2 linked regions of the Paraneptunicella aestuarii genome follow. The protein of the gene in region 1 interacts with the protein of each later gene in a pairwise test. Links are inferred from orthologs where the notes say so. Each region holds a gene or a part of one and is shown on either strand. Other genes may lie near its edges. The genes, in order: topA and KIH87_RS03300.

Evidence for each region.
Region 2: the proteins of topA (region 1) and KIH87_RS03300 interact in binary tests that used the Escherichia coli proteins (3 or more experiments, as listed by UniProt). The link is inferred for Paraneptunicella aestuarii from one-to-one orthologs.

Annotation. Positions count from the first base shown.
Region 1 is NZ_CP074570.1:1,988,265-2,004,011, forward strand. What follows is about bases 1,616-4,776. They hold topA (type I DNA topoisomerase), read left to right. Parts: upstream 1,616-1,945; coding sequence 1,946-4,576; downstream 4,577-4,776. Other genes in these bases: astB (N-succinylarginine dihydrolase), read right to left, coding at 1,616-1,674. Outside these bases: KIH87_RS08270 (Ig-like domain-containing protein), read left to right, coding at 1-207; more of astB, read right to left, coding at 334-1,615; KIH87_RS08285 (hypothetical protein), read right to left, coding at 4,881-6,389; acyl-CoA dehydrogenase FadE, read right to left, coding at 6,679-9,135; KIH87_RS08295 (hypothetical protein), read left to right, coding at 9,458-9,943; KIH87_RS08300 (hypothetical protein), read left to right, coding at 10,296-10,736; KIH87_RS08305 (ECs_2282 family putative zinc-binding protein), read left to right, coding at 10,856-11,137; KIH87_RS08310 (hypothetical protein), read left to right, coding at 11,134-11,610; KIH87_RS08315 (hypothetical protein), read left to right, coding at 11,895-12,458; KIH87_RS08320 (hypothetical protein), read left to right, coding at 12,611-12,928; KIH87_RS08325 (hypothetical protein), read right to left, coding at 13,122-14,282; KIH87_RS08330 (DUF3108 domain-containing protein), read right to left, coding at 15,026-15,747. UniProt on the Escherichia coli protein: Releases the supercoiling and torsional tension of DNA, which is introduced during the DNA replication and transcription, by transiently cleaving and rejoining one strand of the DNA duplex.
Region 2 is NZ_CP074570.1:761,150-776,688, reverse strand. What follows is about bases 427-3,379. They hold KIH87_RS03300 (YigZ family protein), read left to right. Parts: upstream 427-1,570; coding sequence 1,571-2,188; downstream 2,189-3,379. Other genes in these bases: mdh (malate dehydrogenase), read right to left, coding at 2,261-3,196; KIH87_RS19520 (VF530 family protein), read right to left, coding at 940-1,233; KIH87_RS03315 (DNA-directed RNA polymerase), read right to left, coding at 427-728. Outside these bases: more of KIH87_RS03315, read right to left, coding at 1-426; transcriptional regulator ArgR, read left to right, coding at 3,575-4,036; KIH87_RS03285 (endonuclease/exonuclease/phosphatase family protein), read right to left, coding at 4,041-5,219; KIH87_RS03280 (TonB-dependent receptor), read right to left, coding at 5,342-8,494; KIH87_RS03275 (type 2 periplasmic-binding domain-containing protein), read left to right, coding at 9,145-9,771; KIH87_RS03270 (hypothetical protein), read left to right, coding at 9,768-10,724; udk (uridine kinase), read left to right, coding at 10,901-11,524; KIH87_RS03260 (NupC/NupG family nucleoside CNT transporter), read left to right, coding at 11,537-12,748; KIH87_RS03255 (2OG-Fe(II) oxygenase family protein), read left to right, coding at 12,866-13,705; KIH87_RS03250 (alkaline phosphatase family protein), read left to right, coding at 14,057-15,539.

The sequences.
Region 1 (15,747 bases):
ATAACAGCCAAGACGTTAGTTGCGGGTTCTGAGTCAAGAGTTAGCCAGTTTTATACCTTATCTGCAAGTGCGGAAGATGTGTCTATTGAAAGCACTACACCTAATACGAATCCGTATGGTGATGGCAGATATTTCGTTGAAGATCCGAATAACCCTGGAACGTTTATTGATGATGGTTCAGCGCTAACCTGTACTAACTCACTGTAAGCGTAGGGCGATATAATTCGCTATGCAGTAAAAAGGGCTTCAATGAAGCCCTTTTTACGTTTTGCATTCTATATATTGGACGCTCTATAAATTGCAAGCGCTAAGAACTGCCCGGATAACCAGCTGTTACACTCTCTGGAATGGGTAAACAGAGCCCAATTTAAGGATTTGAGTTAGTTCATCCAGGGAACTTCTGGATTCAGCCAGCAATGCCGGATCGCGCAGGTCATCCAGGCTTAGCTCGTCACGGTAGTGCTTGTTTACCCAGTGAGTCAGTTTACTGTACAGCGCGTCGTTCATCAGAGTATTAGGATTAACCGCTTGTAGCTCTTGCTCCGTTAAGGCTACTCGAAGTCTCAAGCACGCTGGGCCTCCGCCATTTTTCATGCTTTGCTTTACATCAAAATAGTGAACCTGTTTGATTGGCGTACCCATTTCCACCAGCTCATTTAGATAGCTTGATACTGCTGTGCTTTCCTGACATTCCGTAGGTGCTATGATCGCCATCTCGCCGTTAGGCAGGGTGATGATTTGGGTATTAAACAAATAGGTTTTTACCGCTTCCTGCACGGAAACTGCATCGGTGCTGACCTTAATGAAATGTAATGGCGAATCGCCAAATTTCTGTTGAATTTCGTCCAGTGCAGAAACGGTGTCAGCGAAGGCTTGCTCATGATAGAACAGGACGTTTTGATTACCGACGGAAATAACATCGTTGTGGAATACGCCCTGATCAATCACATTTGGGTTTTGCTGAATATACACAACATTGTCATCACTTAAACCATGTAAACGTGCAATAGCCTGGCACGCTTCATAAGTTTGACGGGCAGGGTATTTGGTTGGCGCTGGCTTTGATGCATCAAAGGCATAACGTCCGAAGACAAATAATTCGACGCCTTCCTGACCATAGTCTTTACAAAGACGAGTGTGGTTTGCCGCGCCTTCATCACCAAAGTGTTCGTTATCGGGTAAATGCTTGTGATGGACAAAGTATTTACTGTCGTGAAATGTACCTTGCAGAATGCGCCCTGTGACTTCAGGCTCCAAAGAGCGATGGAATTTGTTTGTCAGGTTGGCTGGCGTGAAATGCACGCGTCCATCGGCGGTGTCAGCACTGGGTGATACAGTCGCAGCATTGGCTGTCCACATGCTGGATGCGGAGCAACAAGCTAAATGCACTTCAGGGGCTTTCTGAGCGGCTTTCTCCAGAACCTCGGCGTCTGACCCGGAAAAGCCTAGACGACGCAGTGTGTAAATATCAGGGCGCTCCTGTGGTGCTAATACACCTTGCTTCATGCCCATATCCGACAGCGCTTTCATTTTTGCCAGTCCTTGTAAGGCTGCCTGTTTTGGATGGCTGTTGGCACTGGCATTACTAAAAGAGGCAACATTACCAAAGGATAAACCTGCGTAATTGTGAGTCGGGCCGACAAGGCCGTCAAAATTCACTTCAAAATTCTTCATTGATTACCTCCTTCTGTGTTTTACGTTGCACTGCAAACACATGCTATTTATGTAATTGGGCGGGAGAATATACGATTTTCTATCAGGCTTCCATTTCCTCCACCCCTTATTTTTACGGCTTATAGCCCTTTTCCTACATAACTATTAAGAAGAACTTGTTTTCTATCCACTTTGAAGATATATCTTAAAAAAAGAATGAAAGTTATAGCCACCGTAAATTTCCGGCTCGAATCTCCCCAACCCTAGTGAATATAAGGTTTAGCAAAAGAATATGGCAAAGTCTCTGGTTATTGTGGAGTCGCCAGCCAAGGCGAAAACAATAAATAAATATTTGGGCAAGGATTTTATTGTGAAATCCAGTGTTGGACACGTAAGAGACCTTCCTAAGAAAGCATTGGGTAAAGTTCCGCCTAAAAAAACAGCAAAAGAATTGAAGGCGTTTTCTGAACAGGATAAAGAAAAGTATTTACGCCAACATGAGTATGCGAAATTAGTTGATCGTATGGGTGTTGATCCCGAAAACGATTGGGACGCGCACTATGAAATCATGGAAGGTAAGGAAAAAGTCGTCAATGAGCTGAAAAAGCTAGCTAAAAGTGCCGAAAATATCTATCTCGCAACGGACTTGGATAGGGAAGGAGAGGCTATTGCATGGCATTTAAAATCCCTTATTGGCGATAAAGATACCAAGTTCCATCGTGTGGTGTTTAACGAAATTACCAAGAATGCAATAAAGGAAGCGTTCGAGCATCCGGGTGAGTTAAATTCTGAGCGTGTCAATGCGCAACAGGCTCGCCGTTTTCTGGATAGAGTCGTGGGCTTTATGCTTTCTCCTTTATTATGGAAAAAGGTGGCTCGTGGCCTTTCCGCCGGGCGTGTACAGTCTGTTGCTGTACGTTTGGTTGTTGAACGTGAGCGTGAAATTAAAGCCTTTGTTCCCGAAGAATTCTGGGATGTGCATGCGGATGTGAACAGTCCAGCTCAGCAATCTTTCAGAATGCTGGTAAGCAAGCATAAAGGCGAGACATTCAAACCTCGTAATGAACAGGAAACGCAATCAGCTCTGGCAATACTTAAAGATGCTGAATATGAAGTTGTTTCTCGCGAATCCAAACCGACACAAAGTCGTCCATCGGCACCATTCATCACATCGACATTACAGCAGGCTGCAAGCTCTCGATTAGGTTTCGGCGTTAAGAAAACCATGATGATGGCTCAGCGCTTATATGAAGCTGGGCATATCACCTATATGCGTACAGACTCTACCAATCTTAGTGCTGAAGCAGTGGCAAGCTGTCGCGATTATATTGAAGAGCAATTTGGCAGCCAGTATTTACCTGAAAAAGCGAATGTGTATGGTAGCAAAGAAGGGGCTCAGGAAGCTCACGAAGCTATCAGACCTTCTAATGTCCAGGTGCAATCAGCTAGCCTTGGCGATATGGAGAGAGATGCTCAACGTTTGTATGAGCTGATTTGGCGTCAATTCGTCGCTTGCCAGATGACACCAGCCAAATATGATGCAACCACTATTTTAGTGAAAGCCGATGACTTTGAGTTGGCCGCAAAAGGTCGAGTCATGAAGTTCGACGGTTGGACTCGTGTCCAAGAACAAATTAAGCGCAAAGGTGAAGACGATACGACTTTACCTGCCGTGAAAGAAGGTGATGTGCTGAATCTTTTGCATCTTGATCCCAAGCAGCACTTTACCAAGCCTCCAGCAAGGTTCAGTGAAGCAGCCTTGGTTAAGGAATTGGAGAAGCGGGGCATTGGTCGTCCTTCTACTTACGCCAGCATCATTTCCACCATTCAGGATCGTGGCTATGTCCGCCTTGAAAATAAGCGTTTTTACGCTGAGAAAATGGGTGAGATCGTCAGTGATCGCCTATTGGAAAACTTCAAGGATTTAATGAGCTACGACTTCACCGCGAACATGGAACAACACCTTGATGAAATCGCGGAAGGCAAGTTGTACTGGAAAGATGTTCTGAACGAATTTTATAAAGGTTTCTCCCAGAAGTTGTTAACAGCCGAAAAAGAGCCAGAAGATGGCGGGATGCATACCAACAAGGCAGTAGGAACAAACATTCCTTGTAATGTGTGTGGACGCCCCATGAACATTCGTACAGCAAGTACAGGGGTTTTCCTTGGCTGTTCAGGCTTTAATCTGCCTCCGGATGAGCGTTGTAGCAATACCATGAACCTCACTCCCGGTGAAGAAGCCATTAATGTGGATGATGACGAGTCAGAAACAGAAATACTGCGTAACAAGAAGCGCTGTCAAAAGTGCGGTACGGCTATGGATAGTTATCTGTTAGACGAAACTCGCAAGCTGCACATTTGTGGTAACAACCCCAGCTGTGATGGTCATTTGGTGGAAAAGGGCAGCTTCAAACTGAAAGGTTACGATGGCCCTCTGATTGAGTGTGATCGTTGCCATTCTGATATGGAGCTGAAAAACGGACGTTTTGGTAAGTACTTTAAATGTACCAATGAAACCTGTGGTAACACGCGTAAGTTGCTGAAAAATGGTGAAGTTGCACCGCCTAAATGCGACCCCGTTGATTTGCCAGAATTACCTTGTACCAAATCGGATGCTCACTTCGTATTGCGTGACGGGGCTTCGGGCGTGTTCCTTGCCGCACATAACTTCCCTAAATCTCGCGAAACCAGAGCGCCTCTGGTCGCTGAATTAAAACGATTTAAGGATAGATTGCCAGACAAGTTGAAATACCTGGCTGATGCGCCTGAGAACGATTCAGAGGGCAATGACAGTATTGTGCGTTTTAGCCGTAAAACGAAGCAGCAATACGTGATGACCGAGAATGAATCCGGTAAGGCAACGGGTTGGGCTGCCTGGTATAAAGGTGGTAAATGGCAGGTAGACGACAAGAAGAAAAAATAGTTCGTTATAAAGCTGAAAGTCTATTTAAAGAAAGCAGCCAGTTGGCTGCTTTCTTGTTTTTGGTTTCTTATATTGAGCCTTTATCAAGCTCTAAATAAGTGCGCATAACCGCAAGTCACCTACAGAAATTGAACGCAGACTCGCGGTAAATCAATCCCTTGAGGCTCCACAGCCGCATCCTTGTGGCTGTGGGTCTGCTCCCCACTTTCTTAGGTGACTGATTATTTGGAACAGTTATTTAGCTTTGATGGGCGGCTTAGCTTTCAATGTGCAGTCACCGCTACCTTCAGCTTCGTTTCAGCCTCTACTGGCTAACGAATTTAGAAGAGGATATTTTGTCGCCAAAGCTTTGATTTTTCAGGTTGGAATAGGTTTGCAACGTACCCGTTCCACTTAACGTTAGTGCGCTACCACCGTAGCTGTCATTTTGATACACCTTCATGGCATAGCCGGATGGAATACACCAGCGAACAGATGAAGCTTTGTCGTTAAAGGACTCCATCGCATCATAGGTATAGTTCACGTAAGGCTTTAAGTTTCTGTCGACATAGTCAATTAACAGGTGTCGGTCGCCGAAAGTATCGTCATCAAATAATTCGACCCAGGCGTCATTAATCGTTGGGCAGCTGGTTCTTTCAGCAGCAAATTCAGCCATTTTGATAGAACCTGATGGCCCATCAAGTCCGTGCTCTGTGGAATACAAAATTAACTCACCTTGCGTATCCACATATAATCCCCCGGCAGCCAGAAGATCACATTGCTGAGCACTCAGTTCTTCGCACCAGACATGTTTCTTACCACGTTTGGTGAGTACCAGTGAATTACCGCTACCATTGGTGATGCGGTATAGGTCTGCCCAATCTTCACCCCAGCCAGGAATGGCGACATTATTGTGCGTACCTGCTACGTAAATACTGCCGTTACAGCCCATCAGGAAAGTAATGGCCTGATAGGTCGTTGGTTGCGAATCTGGCCAGTTGTAATCAATGCTTCCCGAACCGAGGCCATCAACGGAGAAGCGCCAATGATAGTAAGGTGTGAAGCTGGTATTGGGATCTGCCAGAGAGGTGGTGGTTGAAACATAGAATTGAATACCCGTGTCTCTTCCCACACCCAGCAGATACTTGCCATTTTGAAGTCGGATAATAGCGACATTACCCGCGCTGTCATGTGATGAAGCTACGGAGTAGGGGCGAATGACCGGGTTGGCAGGGTTTGATACATCGTAAAACAATACTTCAGTGTTAATACTGGTGTTGGCTGAGTTGGTGCGATTCTCAGCTGGCAGTAATAACGTATCGCCATAGATCTGAATTCCGCCAATATGATCATAGCGATTACCGGTTGCCTGGCTTATCGGTAACACATGCTTGATGACTTTATCTGTGCTGACAGGAGCCGTGTCTTTGAATTTACTGTAGTAAGAAAAGCGGTTAGAGCGATAACGAACACCGTCTGTATTTCTTGATGCCATTTGCGCAATGACAAATCCGCCAGTTGTTCCTGATGTGCTGTGAGATATGGCAACGTATTGATTGTTGCCATTTTGCAACCGAGCCACACCTTGCCAGTGTCCGCCATTATGAGCGTAAACGCCTTTATGCACGCCCATAATGTCAGAACGGTTTCTAATGCGATTAAAGCTGCTTTCAACGTTAACGACACACCTGTCTTGTAGGCTGTTAGCGCTGTATTGAACGTAGCCTGTCATTGCCTCATAAGCGTGACTGGTCGCTGTTACCAGCAAGGATACTGCTGTTAGGTAAAAGATTCGGTAAAAAGCTCGGTAAAACTTCGCAAGATAGTGTTTCATTCTTTCTCCCGCTGAGATCTTGTTAAAAGTGGCTCCATTAATGATTGGAGCGATGAAATGTAGAGGTCATGAGAATTGCATGGGTAATATACTTTACCTCTTGGTTTTGGCAAAAGGAAAGATGTCATGACAAATGAGACAACTAATCTGAGAGGGAACTGACAATGTGAAGAGCGGTTGACGATGTGGAGGGAAAAGTGCTGTGTGGATTACTGGGAGAGTGAGAGATAGTGTGAGAGAGAAGCAGCCACCACCCAATAGAGCGATGGCTGTCATTTAGACGTTTTGATTAAGCTGCTTTAGAGCTGGCTTTTTCTGTCTTTTTCGATTTGTCAGCCAGTAATTCTGCTGGATCAAAATCATCAACATTGATAACGCGAAGTCTTTCTTCTTCGGTTTTACGAAGTAAGTCCGCTTCTTTTTCATTAATCACGCCAAGCTCAAGCCCTTTATCTGCAACCAGATTAAGTTGAGTAAATGGCAGCTTTTCGCCAGCTGCTTTACAAACGCGATCAAAGATAGGCTCTGCGTTCAAAATGTCTTTTAAGGCTGTTTCCAACTGACCAAATGGGTTGTTTTCATGATCAGTCAGATATTGCCCTTCACCTAAACGGTTTCTGGCTTCACAAGGCGTTTGCAGAATATGCGCAATTTTGTGTTCCAGTATATCGCTCGGTTTCTTATGGCGGCGACCAAATGGCATGATCATTACTTTTAACACCATTCCCATTGCTTTGATAGGGAAGTTGTCCAGCAAGTCGACCATTGCGGTTTCTGCACGGTACAAGGAATCTTGCATTGCCCAATGCATCATAGGTGCGTCATCGCTCTTACGGCCTTCATCATCAAAGCGTTTCAGAATGGTCGAGCCAATAAACAGGTAACTTAAAATATCACCCAAACGAGCAGAAATACGTTCTTTACGCTTCAATTCTCCGCCCAGTACAGCCATGCACAGATCAGACAATAACGCCAGGTTACTGCTGAATTTGGTCATAGACTGATAATAACCTTTGGTTTGGTCATTAAATGGTGTGCCAACCAGATGACTACCGCCCCAACCAAACCAGAAGCTTCTGGCAAAGTTGCTGATAGCAAAACCTACGTGACCAAACAACACATTATCGAATTCTTCCAATGCTTGTGATTCATCAGGATTAGCCGAAGCTTGCATTTCTTTCAGTACGTATGGGTGACAACGCAATGCGCCCTGACCATAAATCATCATGTTACGGGTTAGAATGTTGGCACCTTCAACCGTAATCGCGATAGGCGCGCCCTGATAACCTCTGCCCAAATAGTTGTTTGGGCCAAGCATAACGCCTTTACCGCCATGAATATCCATTGCGTTAGTGACCGCCTGACGCATTTTCTCGGTGGTATGGTATTTTGCAATAGCAGAGATAACCGACGGTTTTTCGCCTAAATCAACGCCTTTGGTGGCAAAGCGGGTGATAGCATCCATCATGTAAGCATTACCACCAATGTGCCCCAGCATTTCTTCAATGCCTTCCATTTTCGCGATAGGCAATTTGAATTGGCGACGAATTCTGGCATAAGCACCAGTTGCCAAAGCAATGGTCTTAACGCCACCCGTGGAGTTAGACGGTAAGGTAATGCAGCGACCTACAGACAAGCATTCCACCAGCATTCTCCAACCATGGCCGGCCATTTCAGGTCCGCCAATGATGTAATCCAGAGGAACAAAGATATCTTTGCCGCGCACAGGGCCATTTTGGAATGGCACGTTTAATGGAAAGTGGCGATTGCCAATGTCTAAACCTTCGGTGTCGGAAGGGATCAGCGCACAAGTGATACCAATATCTTTCTTGTCGCCCAGCAAACCGTCAGGGTCAACCATTTTAAAAGCTAAACCAACAACGGTAGCAACAGGTGCAAGCGTAATATAGCGCTTGTTGAAGGTTAGCTTCATACCAATGATTTCTTCACCGTTCCATTGGCCTTTGCACACAACGCCCAAATCCGGGATTGCGCCTGCGTCGGAACCCGCTTCCGGGCTGGTTAGAGCAAAACAGGGAATCGCATCACCTTTTGCAAGTGCTGGTAAATAGTGCTGCTTTTGCGCTTCTGTACCGTAATGTTGTAATAGTTCGCCTGGGCCTAATGAGTTAGGTACACCAACCGTACTGGACAGTACGCTGCTCACCCCTGACAGTTTTTGCAGAACGCGCGACTGGGCATAAGCAGAGAAGTCTAAACCGCCATATTCTTTCTTGATGATCATGGCGAAGAATTTGTTGTCTTTCAGGTATTGCCATACTTCCGGGGGAAGATCCGTGCGGCGGTGAGTTACGTCCCAGTCGTTAACCATGCTACATACGGTTTCTACCGGGCCATCAAGGAAAGCTTGTTCTTCCGGGCTTAAACGCGCTTCCGGAATTGCGTGAAGGTTATTCCAGTTAGGGTTACCACTGAAAATTTCACCATCCCACCAAACTGTACCAGCATCAATCGCATCACGCTCTGTGCTGGACATTTCCGGCATGATCTTACGATATAAATTCAGTGCAGGTTTTGAGAGATATTGTTTACGAATAGAAGGTGAATTGAGAGGAATTGCCAGTGCCAGGAAGACTAACCAACTCACTGTACCGACGATATCAGCGCTGGTTCCAATAAGCATCCACACTGCGACAGCCAAGGTTGCATTGAACAGTTTGATTCTAAAATAGCTGCTCACACCGATAAGCGCGATGAGAACAAATACCCAAGCCAAGATGTACATTATTAACTCCAATTTATTAATGGAAAAGTTGCAATAAGCACTGCTACAACTCATCCGACCATAATCACTATAATGTATCTAAAAAAAGTAAAAATTCAAACAGGCGTTTAACTTTATTTGCTATTAAAAATCCAGATTCATGCTGCAAACAGGATAAGCCTTGATGCATGGGTTCTACAGCGCCGACAGTTGGTATGACTTCTCATCCTTGATTTAACCATAACCTGCGGCTTTATTGCATTTTCCTGTAGTGAGAACAATACTTCTCTGCGAAATCTTACTGAGAAAGTGAATGTGAAACAGAATGTAAGGAGTGATATTCATGAGTGAGGAATCAGTTAAAAAACTGCTAAAAGTCACAATCGACGAATTGTCAGAGCAGAAATCATCCAAGAGTTTGTTTGAACGGTTGCCAGTGATAACGGCACTTATTGCGGCTTTGGGATCCTTTGGTGGTGCAGTTGTTTCGGTGCAGACTGCCGTCGATACCAAGAATAAACAGGATGATATTGCAAAAACGCAGGAGAAAATTGACAAGAAGCAAAAGGAGCTTGATGACAACCAGTTGATATTAAATGAACGGCAAAAACTGATGGATATTCGCCAAATACGCACTGATGAAAATAGCAGAATAGGGAGGCTTTCATATACTCAAGGGCACTATTGTTCCTCAATACCGGCGGATGATGATCAAGCATGGAAAGATTACTTTAGTTGCTATGATAAGCAGGAAGTAAACACGTCGATTGATACTGATAGCAGAAGACTCATTTGTGCCGGGCAATATCTTCCCTGCAATAAGGTGTAGAGCAGACCAATATGAAGGCTTGCCAGGATAAAGCTACGAAAAAGTGGAACTTATGTTCTGAGAAAGTGAGCTTTATACATAGCTCTGAAAGCTGATTATTGGAAAATGCAGGACGTCGGTTGTATTAACTGCTTGATATGAATTAGCCTCATTTTCTCCAATTTTTATCCCTTTGATATAGAACTGCTCTCGCCTTTTGTGATAAAAGGTAACCTAAATAACCATTGTGTGTATTTGTGATGTGTTGTTAATATTAGGAAAAATAAACCACTATTGCGATAGCTGGCGTGTGTGGATTTTGGGCATACAGCGAATTCGCAGTAATACATTGTTATATGTCAAGGAATCAGCATTGGTAGAACATTCAAAGATAGTTAAATTGCTCGCCTATACATGTGGGGTATTATTGATACCAGCATTTTTGGGAGGCGCAGTGGCGATTCCCTACATAATGCTCACCAATGACGTAAAATATGAATTATGGCCATTAGTCTTTTTAACATTTCTCAGTATTGGAATAGCTATTTATTTTATAAGAAACTTTTATTTATTAGTGCGCTTTATCGGCACAATTAATCATAAATTTGAGTTTGATGAAAATGGTATAACGATGCTTCGAGATAGTCAGGCGTTTCATCTAAAATGGGAAGCCTTGAAACGCTCAAAAGAATACAAAGACTGCCAAATTTTCTGCTTGGTAGATGAATCAGGAAAACATTTAATATCAGTTTGGGAGTACGCTAGCAATTACAGCTATTTCCGAGAAATGGCAAAAGAGAAACTTGGCATATAACAAAGCAATAATGAAAGGGACGCAAAAAGCTTGGCTGCGTCACTTCGTTCCTAATTTTAGCCAAGCTTTTATGCGCCCATATTGCGGCGTTACGTGTCCCTACTTTACGGAGAGATTGGATGAATCCTGAAAAATACAACAGAAGTATAAACTTGCTTTGTCCTACATGTGGCTGTTCAGACTTTTCTTATGAAGAAGGGACTGATGAAACAGTACAAATTATGACTTGCGTGTCATGTGAGCGTAAGTTTAATAAAGACGAGCTAATCCGAGAAAATGGCGAAAATATTGAAGAGCATCTTTCAGAGATGAAGAGAGAGGTAGTTAAAGATGTTGCTGACGAACTTCGTAAGTCTTTGAAGAAGGCATTTTCTGGTAGCAAAAATATAAGGTTCAAATGATGCCAATAAATATTGACGCGGGCGATGTGATAGCCGGGTTAGCATTTTTGTTATCTGGCTACGCAACTTGGCAAACGGTTAGCTTTAACAAAAAGCAGAAATCTCTTATCGAAAGCCAAGAAAAATTAAACAACCTTCTTTTGGAAAAAGAAAATGAAGGTGCTGTTAAGGAGAAAAGTGCGGATCTCGGAGCGTCATTTATCAAGTTAGGAAGTAGTAAATGTAGGCTCAAGATTTGGAATAAAGGTTCTGCCACAGCCAGAAATGTCAGAATTGAATTTCCCGAAGGAAACAATGTGGTTATTGATTCGGAAGTCTCTGATAAATTTCCGATGGAAAGCCTTGAAAGACATCAGTCCGTTGAGCTTATTGCAGCTGTCCATAGGCAAACGAAACAAAAGCTCATTGTTCGGCTAATTTGGGAAGATGATGCACAAACTCACAATGAAAAGTTGTCTTACCTCACGATATAAACACGTAACAAGGCGCTCAAGCAAGGACGCAGCAAAGCTGCGCCGCTTAGCCTGGCGTTACATTCATAATTAGGAAAAAATTGACTTTTGATACAGGTGAGGCTGATGCTCAGCTTGGTTTGCAGCACAATAATGGAAATGTGGAGGTTAATAGCGTTCGTTTTCTATCTGACTTTCTTCTCAAATAAAATGTGTAACAAGCGCAAACAGTTCTGCTCTTCGAGCTTCGATTTGGTTTCACTCAGCCCTTGTTGCCAACGCTAGAACTACAGAACAATAAGAATATGAAAGAAATTGAATGGGCAAAACTAGTCGCAGTGAAACTTGATAACGCACTATCAGGATATAGTGTCGAGGCAGGAAAAAAGCTGTTATATGCAAATGAAATTGTAGAGTATGGAGGCAATTCCCCCTCATACAATGAAATGGCTTATGAAACCGATATATTAGTATTTGAGAGCAAGAATGACTCATGGAAACCTAGAGTAGTCATAGAAACAAAGCTTGATAGCGTTACTACCCATGACTCAATCACTTATAGCCAGAAGTCTGCAACTCACAAATATGTTCATCCTTACCTAAGATATGGCATCTTTCTAGGCCATAGGGAACATCATCCTCTTCCTGGTCGACTATTCAGGCATGGTGCTCATTTTGACTTCATGCTGTCATGGAAAAATTACGAGCCAGAAGAGCATGAGTGGAAAACGTTATTAGATATTGTAAAAAAAGAAATTAAAGCATCACATCAATTAGAAGAAATGATTTTTAACAGCAGAAGCAAGCAAAGAGAGAAATATATTGCGTTACATAAACCTCTTGTTACAACGAGTGCCAAAAAGCTCTAAATAAATGTGCATAGCTGCAAGTCACCTATAGAAAGTTATGAGCAGACCCTCCGTCGCAGGGAAGCGACGGTGGAGCCTCCATGGAAGGATTAACGGCGAGTCTGCGATTACTTTCTATGGGTGACTGATCGTTTTATGAGCGGCAAAAACTGATGGATATTCGCCAAATACGCACTGATGAAAATACTCGAATAGGCAGGCTTCAATACACAACCGGATATTTCTGTGCTTCTATTCCTGTCGACGATAAAGTCGCATGGGATGCTTACTATGCCTGTCATAACGATCAAGATAATAAAGTAGATGATTCGATTGCTACTGATAATTTAAGGCTAATCTGCGCTACGCAATACCTTCCTTGTCATAAAAATACGGTAACGGAACAGTTTAAAGCCTGTCAGAACAAGGCTACCAATGAGTGGGCGCTATGCTCTGAAAAGCTAAGCTTGATGAAAAGTGCTGGGAACTGATGATTGGAAAGCGGACGAAGCTTTAGGCATTAACTGCCCGTGTGATTACCATTAATTTACACCCCATAACAAACTATTAAAAAACAGCTCATAAAAACAAAAAGCCAAGCGTCTTTTTCAGCCTGGCTTTTCTTCATTCAACAGCATGTCTAACAATGGCTGTTCTTGTTACTAACGGAAAGTTGGTTGGAATTTAGGCGATTGGCATGCCACCCGCACCAGTTGGAGGTTCCCAATCAATTACACCTTCAACATTATAGGAAAACAGTCCAAGCTGAGCTGAAATATCCACATGAGCGTTAAACTCTGCTGAACCATCATGATTGTATGGAATTTCTCCAGTAAATAAGCAATACATACCGAATTTGTGAGAAATATAGTCGTCCTTCATCTCACTTACTGTCTTGTTCTCTAAATCGGATGGATTTCCAAGCTGCTTACGCACGCGCAATTTTGCCCAGTTTTGGAAGCTGTCTTCAACATTGTCTTCATTGATACCCATCACTTGTTGAGTAGAACACTTTACTTCCGACCAATTATAAGCTCCATCAATAGTCTTACTTTCAGTCTTGTAGGTAACATTAGTGAAATGCTTTTCCTCTTTCCTTTGTATACCCACAAAAATATCTGCCATTTGGATTAGCGGTGTTCTATCCCCTTTGTTCTCATGTAACTCCTGAACATAAATGTCCATTTTATAAGGCTCATTGGTATTCGGTTTAAAGTAGATATAAACAAAGATTTTAGCCTGTAGATCATCATCATAGGATTTGTTTTCATCAGACCATTTATACTTGTACCAAACATCAATGACTTGTGACACACCATTGCTTAGATAACCATCTTTTTCCCAATCCCAAATTGCTAACTGGCAAGTATCATGATTGAAACCATTAAAGCTACCTTGGTTATTAAACTGAATATTAATAAATTGCGAAGGATCCTGATTCTGCTGTGAGGTAAGAGCTGCACCTAACCCACTTGACCCCATCTTACCAACGTTAAAATTCCAATAGCCTTCGGGTAACTGCCCGCCAGCACCGACAATAGTGGCATTATCATCCATCTTGGGGCCACACATATTAAAGGCTACCGTTGCATACACATTCCAATTGTTCATCTTTACTTCGGGGGCAGGTATCCCTAATAGCCCCATCATAACTTCTGACCATTGGATTAGTTCATTTAGTACCGAGGGTTCTCCCGGATTAAAAACATCCATATCTAAAAATGTATAAAAAGCTTCCTTCATCCACCCGTTAAACCCACCACTACTCAATTCAGTAACTTGAGGATTGACCGTTGGTGTTTCTGTTCCTGATTTAATTTCACTCACAATAAATGCCTTATTCAAAAAATTATCACCTAACACAAGGTGAACTTTGCTATATGAGAAGTTAAAAGTTGCGCGAAAAACATATGCTTTGTTTACATATTTGTCATGCGCGCGGATATTATTAATTACCTTATTGTTTTTGCGAGTAATATTTTAAACTTTTGTATTATTTTAGATTATGTGAATATTGGATGGCATTGTCTCGATGGTGTTGTCGAATAAATGAGCTGAGCTTTTGTTTTTCACAATGCGCAAATCACAAAATCATTATCGTAGCGTCCCTCATGCTAGAGCCGACATACCGAGCTAAAACAGGGAGGCAATGCAACTCTATTACGGGTCTATTATTCCAGTATGGTGCTCATTTAGACTTCATGCTTTCATGGGAAGATTACGAGCCAGAAGAGCATGAGTGGAAAACGTTATTAGATATTGTAAAAAAGAAATTAAAACATCGCATTAATTTAGAAAATGAGATTTAACAGTAGAAGTGAGCAAAGAGCGAAATATATTGCGTTACATAAACCTCTTGTTACAACGAGTGCCAAAAAGCTCTAAATAAATGTGCGTAGCTGCAAGTCACCTATAGAAAGTTATGAGCAGACCCTCCGTCGCAGGGAAGCGACGGTGGAGCCTCCATGGAAGGATTAACGGCGAGTCTGCGATTAATTTCTATGGGTGACTGATCGTTTTGAACTATTTGTTATTTAGCCCAAATATGAGCTATCTCAGATGATAGGGATAATTAGCCGTAATGCGGATTACTCCGCATTACCTGAAGGCTTACTTTCTGGAGACTTTGAAGAGGGGGCTTTTTCTGGCTCTGGTGCATCCAGTATGAATTTGCTTAACTGAATATCACCTTGTTCATCGCCATCTTTAAATTGTTGAATGCGAACGAGCAGGTAGTTCAGTTCCGGGGCAAACCAGGTATAGGTTTGACGCTTTTTGTTATCACGGATGGTCTCTACCTTAATGGTTTTGAGTTTCCCATAAGGTAAATCAAGCATTTCTTCGCCATTCACCTTGAACTTGTAATGACGCTTTTGCCCGCGATAGTTGATCACGTCAAATTCAAAATCCGTTTTGCCTTCTTTTAACGCCTTTTGTGAAGCCAGCATATAAAGTTGGTTGTCCAGCTCACCTTGCCATTCCATGCTTTGGTTGCCGCTCATATAAATAAGCTTTTTGTCCTGATTAAATTCCAAGGCTAAAGCACTGTCTTTAAAAGTGCTGTCTAACTTGAAAGTGTATTTATAGGGGATCAGAGCGTTGTTTTCATTGCTGAACAAGCTGACTTCTTCACGTTTATCGCTGAAAAAGAACAGAGAGGCTTTACTGGTAAAACTGACTTTAAAGCGTTTATCGCCTAGTGACTCAAGGTGCATCTCAGCATGCCCGACTTCAGAGCCGCTTCTATACGCTTTATATTTTGCCGTGTAGGGGTCTAAAAGCTGCGCATGGGCGACATTCAAAACGAGCA
Region 2 (15,539 bases), 1.2 Mb from region 1 along the record:
CAATCCCGGGGTGGTACAACCATTGGCAGATAGACGGGTGACAATAAGCGCACCTCTTCACGATGTTGGGTAATCCATTCGTTAATTTCTGGCTTGGCAACGACAATTTCTGGCGCGTTTTGTCTGGTTTTAGATTTGGTTTTAAGTTCGCCTTGTTGAATATCGATCCAGTGCAACTTTTGGCGCACTAATTCAATCAATAAACGCCCCAATGTGGTTTTGTCTTTCTCGCTCCACGGCTGGATTAAGTCGCCACTCAGAGAAGCAACATACTCCAGGGCATTAACCGCTTCTTTCCCGGCAGCTCTGTCATTTTTTGCCAAATGACCATAATGATTTTTTGCCGCCTTGCCCAATTTCGCTTTTTGCACCTCATGAAACAGGTTATCAGCAATATGGTTAGCCATTCTGGTTGAGGAAATTGAGGTTGTAAGAAAACCCATAATGGATGACAAGGTCACCATAGCAACAATGGGAAGCTCAACTTCTTCGATAAGCCCTAAAACCGCAGGGACTCGATACCCTTTACGTTTAGTCGAAACCTCGTTTAAAACATCGGTAAACTCACCCACATACTTGCCGATCAAAACAACGCCAAAACTGGTATCGTTCGCCCGATTTCCTTTTAATGCAACATCCGTTCTATTGTCGTATCTGAAAGCCCCCAAGTGACGCCCTCTTCGTTCAAGCTCAACCTGAATACGTTCCAGCTCGGATATCTGCACCATACACTTACCTAACCATCGAAATAATGGGGCAAATTTACGGACAACAAAGCACAAACTGAGGGTGAAACAGTTCACTTATCGCGGTGGTTTTTCCATCACATTACAAAGAGGGAATAGATGTTTAAGGGAGAGAATGAGATTCGGAGAAAGGCGTTTTCTGACTCATTATCATTAACGGTCAGATTCTATTGTGCGGTTATTGGGTAAAGCCTTATTGGGTAGATCCCCGCTTATTGGGTAGAGCCCAATGTTGCCAAGGATTTTCCATAACTGGCTTATTCTCGCTTGAGTCTGAATGAGTATCGATATTGGCTGTCGGGGTGTTTTTAACGCTTAATCCCTTGGTTTTGACATACAGTTGTTCCACTTTTTGTCTCGCCCAAGGCGTTTTACGCAGAAAGGTTAAACTGGATTTAAGGCTGGGATTATTACTAAAACAATTGATATTGATTCTATCTGCCAGTCCTTGCCAACCAAGTTCGGCTTGCAGCTCAGTTAACATCATCTTAAGGGTTATTCCATGTAGAGGATCTGACTGATTATTGCTCATCATGTACCTATTGTTTGGAAATATTTATCGTTTCGCCAATATTAGCGGGAATGTAAGGGAAAGGGGAACAGAATGGTGCCCAGGGGCGGACTTGAACCGCCACGGCCGTGAGGCCACTAGCACCTGAAGCTAGCGTGTCTACCAATTTCACCACCTGGGCAAGTGGGCGCAAAATTTATAGCGGCGAGGGCTTTTTGTCAATCTATTATTTCATGGTCAAGGGTAATTGTTGTTTGCTGGCACAAGTTTGTATAATGCAGGCATATTTTCGTGAAGGTTCATTTTCTTTTCCATGTCAGATTCCCCGTACCTCATACCCGCCGAATCACTGATTTTTGAAGAAGAAATCAAGAAGAGTCGCTTTATCACTTATCTGGCGCATACTCCGGGCGTGGATGCTGCAAAGCAATTCATTGAAGAGATGAAAGAAAAACATAAAGACGCCCGACACAATTGCTGGGCTTACGTTGCTGCAAAACCGAATGACTCCACCTTTTGGGGTTGCAGCGATGATGGTGAACCTTCGGGTACAGCGGGGCGTCCGATGCTGGCACAGCTATCCGGTAGTGGTATTGGCGAAATCAGTGCTGTGGTTACTCGCTATTTTGGCGGTGTAAAACTGGGCACTGGCGGATTAGTTAAAGCCTATGGTGGCGGGGTCAAACAGGCACTTGAACTGCTGCAAACCACAGAGAAAATCCCACAACAGGAAATGCTCATTAGGTGCGATTATGATCACGTTTCGTTGGTTGAACATCTGTGTCAGGAGTTTTCAGCAGATATTTTAGATCGACAATATACAGATCATATTGAAATTAGCGTGTCGCTCGACAGCCGACAAGCTAATGAGTTTCAGCAATTATTAACCAATCGCAGCTCAGGTACAGTTGAATGTATTTTGCCGGATTGAGTGCTTTTATCCAGACACAAAAAAGGGCTTCTCTCGAAACCCTTTTCAGCATATTCACTTTAATCAGCGTGATTAGCCGTTTACGAACTCAACACCAATTTTGATGTCGCCACGCAAACCGTCAAGCATATCGTCTTTTGCTTTCTGCTCGAATGCGCTTAGTTCGCCGTAAGGCAGAATTTCTTCAACGCCGTTTTTGCCCAAACGCACTGGGTGAGCAAAGAACTCTGCGTCGTCGCTGTTAGTTTCAACGTAAGTGTATTCAACTACGTCGCCACCTTGCATCGCTTTAACCAAAGACAAGCAGAAACGAGCTGCTGCTTGACCCATAGACAAGGTTGCAGAGCCGCCGCCAGCTTTCGCTTCAACAACTTCAGTACCTGCGTTTTGAATACGGTGAGTCAGGCTTGCCACTTCTTCATCAGAGAATTCTACGCCTTCAACTTGAGACAACAGAGGCAGAATAGTTGTACCTGAGTGACCACCGATAACAGGAACATGAACATCTGCCGGGTTTTTGCCTTTCAATTCAGCAACAAACGTTTCTGCACGAATAACGTCTAGTGTCGTCACGCCGAACAATTTGTTCTTGTCGTAAACACCTTTTGCTTTCAAGGTTTCTGCAGCAATCGCTACTGTTGTGTTTACCGGGTTAGTGATAATACCGATACACGCATTAGGACAGTTGTCAGCAACACCTTCGATCAATGCTTTAACGATACCCGCATTGATATTGAACAGATCTGAACGATCCATACCCGGTTTACGAGGAACACCCGCAGGAATCAAAACGATATCGCAACCTGTTAATGCAGCAGCCAAGTCATCTTTACCGAAACCTTTAACTTTTACGTCGGTAGGGATGTGGCTCAAATCAACAGCAACACCCGGAACTACGGGAGCAACGTCGTACAAGGACAACTCAGATCCGGCAGGCAAACTGGTTTTCAACAACAGAGACAAAGCCTGACCGATACCACCGGCAGCGCCTAAGACTGCTACTTTCATTTCTTTCTCCTAAGGGTGCACATATAAAATGAGGGCGTAAAGATACTGCTCTTTTCACCTTGGTACAAGTACACATGTAAGCTTTCAGGGTAACTTACAATGTAGTAATGAAAACCTTATTGCGCCATTCTTTACAGTCCTTTTACACTAACTTAACAACTATGGCAGATTATGTTTCATTTGGAACACCATAGCAGGGCTCGGAAAATACCAATAAATTCTTTAAATACAAATTGTTACATCCATTTATAGTGATTGTCCCTTATGTCATTCCAACAAGTTATAGAATATTGAATTTCAATCTCTATCAGTTCGAATTCATTGCATTTTGATCATTGATATGGACAATATCTGGCCTGAATACTGAGAGGTAATACTGTGTCCACAAAACAAGATGATGAAATCAGAGCCTTTAAAGAAATTCTGAAAGATGAATGTTATGGCTCTCAGGGCGAAATTGTCGAAGCGCTGAAAGAAATGGGCTTTGCGCATATTAGCCAATCGAAAGTATCGCGTATGCTAAGTAAATTCGGGGCAGTAAGAGCGCGCAATGCAAAAGGTGACATGGTCTATTGCCTGCCTCCAGAACTAGGCATGCCTACAGCCAAGAGCCCTTTAAAGCAACTGGTGTTAGACGTAATGCACAATAACGTCATGATCGTCATTCGCACCACTCCCGGAGCGGCACAGCTTATAGCTCGCTTGCTTGACTCACTGGGACGTTCCGATGGCGTACTGGGTACGATTGCTGGCGACGATACTATATTCATCGCCCCTGCAGATACCTCTCAAATCGAGAATATCCGACAACGTGTAGAAAACCTGTTTGAGACGGTTTAACGAGCTATTTCTGGGTTTGTAGAGTCACATCTAACCAAACCAGCCGATGATCAGAAGAAGCATTGCGATCCACAACCAAGCGATACAATGGTTCTTCTGGCGTTGGCCAAAAAACGCCTCCAGATATCACTTCTATTCCTTCCTGAGAAGGTAACACGTAGTCTGCTCGCATTCCCCACCCTGCCGTATGGTGTTTCGCAAATGGATTATTTGGTTGATGCTTAGCACCTCCCTGGCTTTCAGGCTTTAATGACGCATTCACTTTTTTATGATTAAGCAAGTCTGCAATGGCATGTCCGTAAGAATCCCCTTCATCAGGGTTAGAATTCAAATCCCCCAAAAGAACAAAGCGTCCCCCTGTAAAGCCTCCCTTTCCACCTTGATCATCGTACAGATAACCGCCTTGCTCTTTATCACCAAGGTAGTCATTCCAAAAGCGAACTTCATCATGATTGCGCTTGCCATTACGGTTTTCTTTACCATCAAAGACAGGCGGTGTGGGATGGCTGACCAAGACATGCAATTCATTACCATCAACGCTGATCGGGATATCCCAATGGGATTTTGATGACAGTCTAAGAATGGCTTGAGCTTCTTTGTTGTACCACTCTTTCCCTTCATCATCTTTAATATCGGTCAGCAGAGAGCCAGGCATATCTTTCCATAGGAAATGTTGGAACGTCCTGACCATCTCTTTATTGATTGGAAACTGGCTCAGTACAACCATGCCATATTGCCCGGGATAAAAGCCGAACCCAAAGGCATCCGCTCCAACATCAGAAGCCGTTCCATCCTTATCCAGATCCAAACCAGTTCCAACGCCAGTATTAACGGGGGCAGTAAAATAATAGGGATAGTTGATGGGTGCTTTTCCTTGCTGCGAAACTGATAAGTAGTGCTTAAGAAAAGCCTGTACGCCTTTAGTTTCGTCAGGAATATAGTCGAATTCATTAATCAGTAAGATATCCGGGCGGACTATTTGAATAATCTCGGCAATGTTTTGAATCTGAGGTTCTTTTCCACTAACCAGACGTGTGGCTAGTTCATTTCCTTTCGGACGCTCACCACGAGCAACATAGTTGCTGCCATCCATGCTTGCGTTAAAGGTCGCAATCCGGATCGTTTTTGCTTGCACCAAATTTGCCACACTCCACAGAATAATAAGACAAAACCAGATTCTCATATCCAACTCCTCACAAACTTTCAGCCCCCTGAAAAACAATCTTGCAAGAATACCATAGACATAAAAAAACCGACCTTAGAGTCTAAGGCCGGTTTTTAATATCAATTTCTTTTTAAGAGAAATTAGAATTTGTAGTTAACACCTACACGAACTTCCCACAAGGAAGCATCTTCATACACGGTTTGTACTGAAGGTGCGATGAATTCATTGTAGTGATATTTACCATCGTCTCCGATACTCGCGTCAACAACCGCTTCACTGACGAATGAACCTTGACGCAATACACCCCAGTCATCATTCAACAAGTTACCGAAGTTTTCGATAACCAGGAATGCTGAACCTTTATGACCTTCCATAAAGCCAGGGAATTCTTGCTCGATTCTTACGTCGAACTTGATCCACCAATCTGCACGTAACGCATTACGATCCAGGATTTGTCCACGGTATTGCTCAAGCGCTTCTTGTTGGATCCACTGATTAAACGCGGTTACGTTAAAGTTATCACCATAAACAACATTCGCATCATCCGCTGTAGGAATGTACAACAATTGACGACCATTGCTGAAGAAGCTGCTGTCACCAAAGATACCATCATCAGAGAAGCTGTAGCTGTATGGACGACCTTCGTTAGCAGAACCAAATACTGAGAACTTGGTTTCATAACCACTGAAGAACTCGTGAGTGTAGCCCAAATTCAAAGTAAAACGATGTCTGATTTCATAGTCAGAAGTAGACACGCCAGGGTTGTTTGGATCAGAAACTGCGATATTACCGTAGTTAGAACCAGCAACAGAGCTTGTCATTGGGTTAACGTCGTTGGCTTCTGAGAATGCATAAGAAGCAGACAGGTTAAGACCATTGTCATACTCTTTGCTCATTGCAAAAGACACCGTTACAGACTCACCGCTGTCACCGTCAACGTTAGTCAACAGGTATTCTGATGTAGTGCCAGTGTAGATAGGACGACCATCTGGAGCAAAGATTGGCGTACCTTCATCATCTGTTGCGGGGATAATACCGATATCTTTTACGATAGCCGCATCTTGCTTGTCTGAATACAAAATATCCGCAGTGAAGACGTACTCATCTTCAGTGACATAGGTTGCACCCAAAGAGTATTTCCACTCAGACGGAAGATCAAAGTCAGGATCGATAGCGTTTACGCCACCGCCACCTGGGCCATTTGGATCTGCCGCAGCAACTGCATCAAACATATCTTGAGGAATGTCGTAAAGAGGACGACCCTGACCAATCAAGTCAGTTTCAAACAGGTTAGTGAAGTTAGCGATTACACGCTCACGAACCGCAGTTTGAACTACGCCATCATTGGAATAGGAGTTAGACACCCAAACGTTCGGGTTACCGCCTGAATACAAGCCAATACCACCGCGAACTTCAATTGAATCAGATACTACGTAGTTAAAACCAAAGCGAGGTTGCAACAAGTCGATCCCATCAAGGTTGGAGTCGTTCGTGAAACCGTATTTGTTTTCAAAAGTCTGGTTATGACGAGGCTTATCGTCAGATGTGTATCTGTCGTAACGCAAACCAAACAAAACAGTTAAGTCTTCATTAACAGCCCACTCGTCCTGAATGTACAGAGTGTTTTGCTGGAAAGAGAAATTAGCTGCAACATCATCCGGGTTATTAGTACCCGCAGAGTTGTTGTAGTAAATGCGAGAAGGCGTGCCCGCTTCAAAAGCATCGATGCTGTTAAAACGATACTCGCCCACTGTGTGCTGCATGAACAGGTTAAATACGCTCAAGTCTTCATATTCGATACCACCAGTAATGGTGTGGTCGCCAGTATAGTAAGTACCCGCCAATTTGAATGTGAAGTTATCCCAGTTCAAATCGTTAGATTGACGAGAGTCATCTGGACCAAGGAATACTGTAGCACCGCCTGAAGTACGGATTTGAACTTCAGAAAAACCAGTGTCAGCATCCAAAGAAATTTGGCGATTATCCAACTCAGATTTAGCAATACGTAACTCAGTTGAGAAACTGTCTGTCCAACTTGAGTATACCGACGCTACCAAAGACTTTAATTCTGCACCACGCTCATAGAAGTGACCATCGTAAGTCAACGCTGAGGAGAAAGTGTCAGATTGAGCCAGTTTGAAACCGTCATTATAGTTGTATACTAAAGATGCACGGTGATCATCGTTGATGTTCCAGTCTAATTTAACCAGAATCTTTTCATCTTCAACCGGCATGGAAGAAGCGAAACCACCTGGGTCATAGCCGTAAATTTCTTTAGAAATTTGTGTAATACGAGCAATTTCTTCGCTAGTTACACGGCTTCTTCCTGGGTATTCGAAGATTTCAGCACCTTCCAGCTTCTCGTAAGAAGTGAATAGGAACAATTTATCTTCCAGAATAGGCAAGCCAACGTGGAAACCATAACGTTTTTCAGAGAAATTAGGTTCATCACGGTCTGTAGATTCATAAATGTTAGTCCCTTCGATATCAGTACCACGCATAGAATCACTGGTGTAATCGTAGAAAACACCACCGTGAATTTCATTTGTACCAGACTTGGTTACCGCGTTGATGTTACACGCAGTGAAACCACCGTATTGAACATCAAAAGGAGCTAATTCAACAGCAACCTGGTCAATAGAGTCATAAGAGAAAGGAATACGCTCAGTAGGATAACCATTGCTGTTCAAACCAAAGTTATCGTTCATGCGCACGCCGTCAAGCGTCAAGCTGTTGAAACGAGGGCTTGCACCAGCACACTGGATAGCATCATCATAGGTTTCATCAACATAAACACGAGGATCGATACGAACCAGGTCTTTAATATCACGGTTAATAGCAGGAGCACGCTCAATGTCTTCCAGGCTGAAGTTAGCAGAAGGACCTTTTTCGCCAAAAGCGATGCTGCTCACTTGAGAACCAGTCACAACGATGCTTTCGATTTGTTGTTCAGCTTCCAAAGCCAGGTTCAATACGTATGGTTCGCCCAACGTTAAGTAAACGTCGTTAACCAAAGTATCTTCGAATTGCTCAGAATCAACCAATACGCTGTATGGACCACCAACACGCAAACCTTTTGCGCTGAACTGACCTGATGCGTTGGTCTCAACTCTTTTCACACTACCAGAAGGTACGTGAGTAATTGTCACTGAAGTATAAGAAGCAGGGGCGCCTTGAGGGCCAACTACGCTACCACGAATGCTGGAAGAAGTTTCCTGTGCAATCGCAGTGCTTCCCACGCCAACAGACAACGCAACTGCGAGAGCAATGCGGCTGAGATTGGACTGTTTCATTGTGTTTTCCTAATGTTATTGAGTGTAAATGATTTCTTAAAATCGCTTTGAGCGAGAGGATAAAAAGAGATTGTTGCAAAAACATGAACTTGCAATATTATCCCTCAGAGCCCCCCGACTCTAAAAATTCTTTACCAAGTTCCCTCTTGCGTTATCAGTCAATGCAGTGAATTAATTTTCTCATTGCATGTCCCTGGCAAATCTGGTTATTCTTCAACCAGAAATGGCTAATTAGAGTGCGCATTCTCGTTCATAGAGAGAAAATTGGTAGTATTTAACAAGATTCATAATATATTATCAATATTCTCTATTTTTCAGTAACTTACATCAATCCAGTAATTTTACTTATTGCAATGAGTAAGGTTAATTGGTGAAAATACCCCAATCATAAACTCAAACCGGCTATCAATGTGTTGCTAATAAGATTGCCAAAACCCTACTGGTACCTATGTTTTATCACTGCGACTTACCTCGTTTGGTATGTTGCACATAGCCAGGTAAAAATGGTCGATACCTCATTGCCACGCATTCTCCAGTTTGAGGATACTTGCCAAACATCAAACCAGAATAATCCACACTCTTTAGTTCTGTTTGCTCCAAACCCTTATATGGCGAAGCAAATTATGCACTCACTCTGTAAAAACAAATTAGTGAGTAAACAATTTGGCGAGATTGTCGCATATTGGCAGACAGAAGAGCGAGATATTTTGCAATTAATTGGTAAAGGTGTTGTCGATATTATGCTCATTAAGGAAAATTTTATTCAAGCATTTGGTACCGACACAACCTATAGCTACGATATGGTTGCGTCCTATGCAGACTACGATGCTTACTTAATGTCGGTCAGAGAAAAGCCCTTGTTAAATAAGGAATATATGCTGGGCAAGCGCATTGGTTTAATTGATTATCCAACCAGCCGTTCTGGCTACATAGCCCCCATGCGACTATTAAAAGATCTTGATTTATCGCCACAGCAAGTGGAGATTGTCTACGCTAAATCTCATCAAGAACTTAGGAATTTATTGGTAAGTGGAAAGGTAGATTTAATTTCTACTTTTTGGCAAGAAGAAGATGATCTCGATTTTTCCAGAAATTACACAACTTCATTGAAAGAGAAAATTAGCGGAAGTAAGTGGTATCTCAAAATGTTGGAAAAAAACACTGACCTGCGTTGTGAAGTACAGGCAGTTCTAGCTGAGTTAGCAGAAAAAACAGAACATCCCCGTTACTATCACAACATTACTATCGTTAACCCATGCCAAGAGATGTCACAGTGAGCAAAATGGGAAGCAAAACCAAAACCTGGTTTAGAATCGCGGTAGCATTCTTTTTACTGTGGAGCATACTGCATCTGGTTTATTACAACACTGCCGAAAGCTTTAGGCAGATTTCTGTGAAGCAATTAGTTGATGCCACACTAAATCGTATAGCACTGGATATACCAGAGCTAAAATTGGCAGATAATCGATTTAATCAGGCTACTAATAGCGCCAAAGTCGCTCGATATATGAACTCTCTGAATGATTATCTACAAAACAGTGAATTTCCTATTCGAGTTAAAGCCATTCAAGACACTGAGTTATCGCTGGAGTTTGAACAGGATATCCAAATATCCAAAAAACTGCTCTTTCCACGGGAAACCATCTCTGTGCAATTTGCAGTGAGTCGCGATGATATAAATTACGGTCTGTATTGGCTCCCTTTTGCCATTAGCTTGATACTGACCTATTTGGCAATTCCGCACCTGTTCCCCAAATCATTTGCCTCCAATCAACCTTTGGAAGATGAAGAAGACATCCCTGTTAAGCTGATTTTAGATCTGACAAGTCGAACATTGTATTTAAACACTACGCCAGATTTAAAAGTACCCATGGCAAACAAGCCTTTCTGTTTTTATCTGGCCATGTTGGAATACTGTTCCACTGACAAGGATCCCGCCCTCTATCACAACAAAGAACTTCCCGATGAGTTTTTGGCCTTGTCAGACAAATACTTCATGCGCTTGATGGATCTTGGACATACAAAACGTAAACGCCCCGATTTCTCAGCCAATATAGACAAAATGTTGAGTGAAATCAGGAATGCATTAGACGAAGTGCTAGCAAATGAAAACGAGATTAAAGGCAAGTTCTTTCCAAAGAAAGCACAAGGCGAAGGCTCTCGCTCAAAACTGAACAATTTTGCACTTAGTGGACTACATGAAAATGATTATGAGCTGTTAGGAAAATAATCTTTCGTCGAGACAAATAATCCGATGAAATTACTTAGGTAAGATAATTTACTTGATCGATTTCAAAAAAATTAACAAAAATGTCATTTTCTTCGTATCTACGATAAGTGTTACTGGCTTTTTTTGCGTTCGCTGGTAGTCTTTGTCGCAATAAAAATTATAACTGTGTTGTACGAATGTTTGAAACGCGAATTATCGCCATTGCTGGAGGTTCGGGCTCCGGTAAGTCGTTATTTACAAAGACAATTAAAGAAGAAATCTCCCAATCAGGGGCAGATATCATTGTTCTATGTGAAGATCACTACTATCGCGATCAATCACACATGACAATGGAAGAAAGAATTCGTACTAATTACGATCACCCGAATGCATTTGAACATTCTCTTTTAGTTGAACATCTGCTGCAACTGAAAAAGGGGAACAGTATTGAATACCCTCAATACTCTCATGCAAAACACACTCGCCTGGATGAAACAATCAAGATTGATCCCGCTCCCGTAATTATCGTGGAAGGCATTTTGCTCTTGGCTGTCAGTGAATTATTACCTGTTTTCGATGTGAAGGTATTTATTGATACGCCGCTGGATATTTGCCTGTTGAGAAGAATAAAACGCGATATTCAAGAACGTAATCGCGACCTTGATTCAGTTATTGTCCAATACCAGGAAACTGTGAAACCTATGTATCACAGGTTCATCGAGCCAAGTCGATTCATCGCAGATGTTGTAGTAACACAAGGTGGTAAAAACCGAATCGCACTTGATGTCATCAAATCACATATTAAACAAATACTGAATTAACAAGGGACAATTATGGTCAGCTTACTCGGCGTAGTAGCTCTACTTATTGCTGCCTACGCATTATCGTTCAATCGAAAAGCGATCAACTGGCGCACTGTTTTTGGTGCTCTTTTCATTCAAGCTGCTGTGGGGTTACTGGTATTGTACTTTCCCCCAGGAAAACAGTTTCTACTGGTCGTAGCTCAAGGGGTACAAAAAGTCATTACCTACAGTCAGGAAGGTATCGACTTCATGTTCGGGCAATTGGGTGGCACCTCATTAGGTTTCATCTTTGCCTTTAAAGTCCTGCCAGTCATCATTTTCTTTTCGTCATTGATCAGTGTGCTTTATCACATTGGCATTATGTCGTGGATTATTCGCGGCATTGGCGGTTTCTTACAACGAATCCTGCAAACAAGCCGCCCTGAATCCATGAATGCCGCAGCCAATATTTTTGTTGGCCAAACCGAAGCCCCACTGGTAGTTAAACCCTTCATTTCGTCAATGACTCGTTCAGAATTGTTCGCCCTAATGGTTGGCGGTATGGCGTCTATTGCGGGTTCCGTAATGGCGGGTTATGCAGGCTTGGGGGTTGATATCAAATATCTGGTTGCCGCTTCATTTATGGCAGCTCCAGGTGGATTGTTGATGGCCAAAATTGTTTTGCCAGAAACTGAAAGAGCCAAAAACGATGTTGATGAACTGGATAGCAGTGAAGTAGAAGCCAGTGCCAACGTATTCGAAGCGGCAGCAGAAGGCGCAGCTTCCGGCATGAAAATCGCGGCCAATGTGGGCGCAATGCTGATGGCATTTATTGCGCTTATCGCCCTACTGAATGGCCTAATCGGCGGCATTGGTTCCCTGTTCGGTCATGAAGATCTGACTTTCCAACTCATATTAGGTTATTTGTTTCAGCCTTTAGCCTGGTTGCTGGGTGTTCCATGGGCAGAAGCCAATTTAGCCGGAAGTTTTATTGGTCAGAAACTGGTTGTGAACGAGTTTGTCGCATACCTTGATTTTGTTGGTCATAAGGACAGTATGAGTGGTGTCAGCCAAGCCATCGTTACTTTCGCATTATGTGGATTTGCCAACTTCTCCTCAATTGCAATATTGATGGGCGGGATTGGCGCAATGGCCCCCAATCGCAGAAGCGATATTGCCAAATTAGGCTTACGCGCAGTAATAGCGGCCAGTTTTGCTAACCTGATGAGCGCTGCTTTAGCAGGCTTTTTTATCAGTCTGTGATAAAGCCATTTTCTTCAGGCTGTAGTAGAGTTAGTAAATAAATCTGACCGAGATCAAAATGGTAGCTCAAAATGCTGCTACCATTTCATTTTTCTATTTTTTGACAAGAGGTTTAACATGAAACTTGTTGCCGTTGACTATCAAGCAGAGAATGCCCAACAGCTGTTTGTCGAGTCACTCAAAGAAACCGGATTCGGTGTACTTAAAAATCATCCTATCAGACAAGAGTTAGTTTCCAATATCTATAAGCATTGGCAAGAGTTTTTCGATAGCGAACAGAAATGGGATTTTGAGTACAACAAAGATACTCAGGACGGTTACTTTCCGCCTAATGTCTCTGAAGTTGCAAAAGGCTTCAAAGTAAAAGATATCAAGGAATACTATCACTACTATCCTTGGGGTAAGTGCCCTGAGCAGTTAAAAGAAGAGATCTCCACTTATTACAGTGAAGCACTTTCTCTGGCAAAAGAACTACTGGGCTGGGTAGAAAAGTACAGCCCTGATGAGATTTCCAAGAACTATTCCATGCCGCTTTCCAGCATGATTGAAGACAGTCAGCAAACCCTGTTGCGCGTGCTACATTATCCACCACTTCAAGGTAACGAAGAACCCGACGCCATTCGTGCCGCGGCTCATGAAGATATTAACCTGCTGACCGTATTACCAGCAGCAAATGAGCCGGGATTACAGGTAAAAGGTAAAGACGGCAACTGGATCGACGTACCTTGTGACTTTGGTAACCTGATCGTCAACATTGGTGATATGTTGCAAGAAGCCTCTGGTCACTACTTCCCTTCCACTACGCATCAGGTAATTAACCCGGAAGGACAAGATCAATCCAGATCCAGAATTTCACTTCCTCTGTTCTTGCATCCTCGTCCAGATGTTAAGTTGTCTGAAAGATACACTGCCGACAGCTACCTGAAAGAGCGTTTGAAAGAACTAGGCGTTGTGTAATTTTTAATTTCTGAAGGCTGTTTTTCATAGCAAAGGCAGCCTTGCTTATCTCCCTCAAAACAAATATTAATTCACTCTGCCGCTATCAATATTCCGCCACCATCAGTATTAAAAACCATCCGTTTAAATAGAAACGCCACTTCCTGATATTCTGAATACATTACTTTTATTCTTCCACACCATTGTCATATAGCGTTTATGAACTACTGATAAAGTAATCTTATTACCCGCTTATTCAATTCAGTTATTGCCAGTGATACGCTTAATCACTTGAGTAATTGACTAAAATCCGTGACGAAGCAACAGCATTTACGCTAACCTTGTGCCACTTTTTGCATTAATGACCGACAGATGAAAAAATTATTAGCCACCCTTTCTCTTATTTTGAGTTCTCAACTCGTTTATGCCGAGCAGCCGAAACTCATCGTCCAACTGACTGTTGACCAATTGCGTGGTGATCTATTGCACCGCTATCAAGATCACTTTGTTAACCAACGTAATCGCAAAGGCTTTAACCGCTTTTTGGAACAAGGTGTTACTTACGACAACACTCATTACCGCCATGCTTCTACCTTAACAGCGGTTGGTCACGCTACGTTAGCGACAGGGGCGGTTCCTTCACAACACGGTATTATTGCTAACGATTGGTACGATGTATCTAATAACCAACATATGTACTGCGTCGCCGATGCCAACTCCACATTGTTAGGTGACGAAGGCAAATCCGCTTCACCCGTCAACTTAATGGCTTCTACTTTTTCTGATCAACTTCATCTTGGCACCAACGGTAAAGCGAAGATTTACTCAGTGTCTATCAAAGATCGTGGCGCGGTGTTAACTGGTGGGCGTTTTGGTAAGTCATTCTGGTATAACAAATCTACAGGTAACTTTGTCACAAGCGATTATTACTATAAGGAATTGCCAGAGTGGGTCACCGAATTCAATGAATCCGGTTTGAAAGACTCTTATCTGGGCAAAGAATGGAAACTGTCAAAAGACGAAGGGCAATACCACAACGGTACAAAAAACCGTATATTCCAGATCCCGCCTAGAGGATTTCAAAAAGGCTTCCCTCATTCAATCGCAAAGTTAACAAGCAAAGATTACTACAATATGTTGTCTTTCACGCCATTTGGCGACGAGATGACAATGGAGTTCGCCAAGAAACTGATTGAGCTCCACCAGCTAGGTGAAGACAATGTCACAGATTATCTTTCTATTAGTTTTTCAGTGAATGACTATATTGGGCATACCTTTGGCCCAAACAGTCTTGAAGCCGAAGACAACCTGATTAAATTAGATTCATTACTGGCTGAGTTTTTCTATTATTTAGATAAGCGTATCGGCCTGGATAACGTGCTTTTAGTGATTTCTGCTGACCACGGCGTAGATGCCATTCCTGAATACAAAAAGTCTATTGGTTTTGCAGGCTTCCGCGGTGCAATTCCAGATGCGGTTCAAAAAATTGATGCGCAATTAAAAGAGCAATACAAAACAGAATCCTCTCTTGTCAGGGCTATCGAATTGCCGAATGTTTATCTCAACCATGAAGTTATCAAAGCGGCTAAACTTGATGTGGAAACTATTAGAAAAGCATTTTCTGCTGAGCTGATGAAAGTTCCCGGCGTGGCTAAAGCGTTAACAAGAACAGAAATCAGCGCCATTAAAGCCAGTCAGGATCCTGTCATCAGCAAAGTCATCAATAACTTTGTGGATTCACGCTCAGGTGACATTACTATCGTGCAAAACACCTCAACCATGGTTGCCAACTATTCAGCAGCAACACATGGTTCACCGTATCTCTACGATACTCATGTACCTATGTACTTTGCAG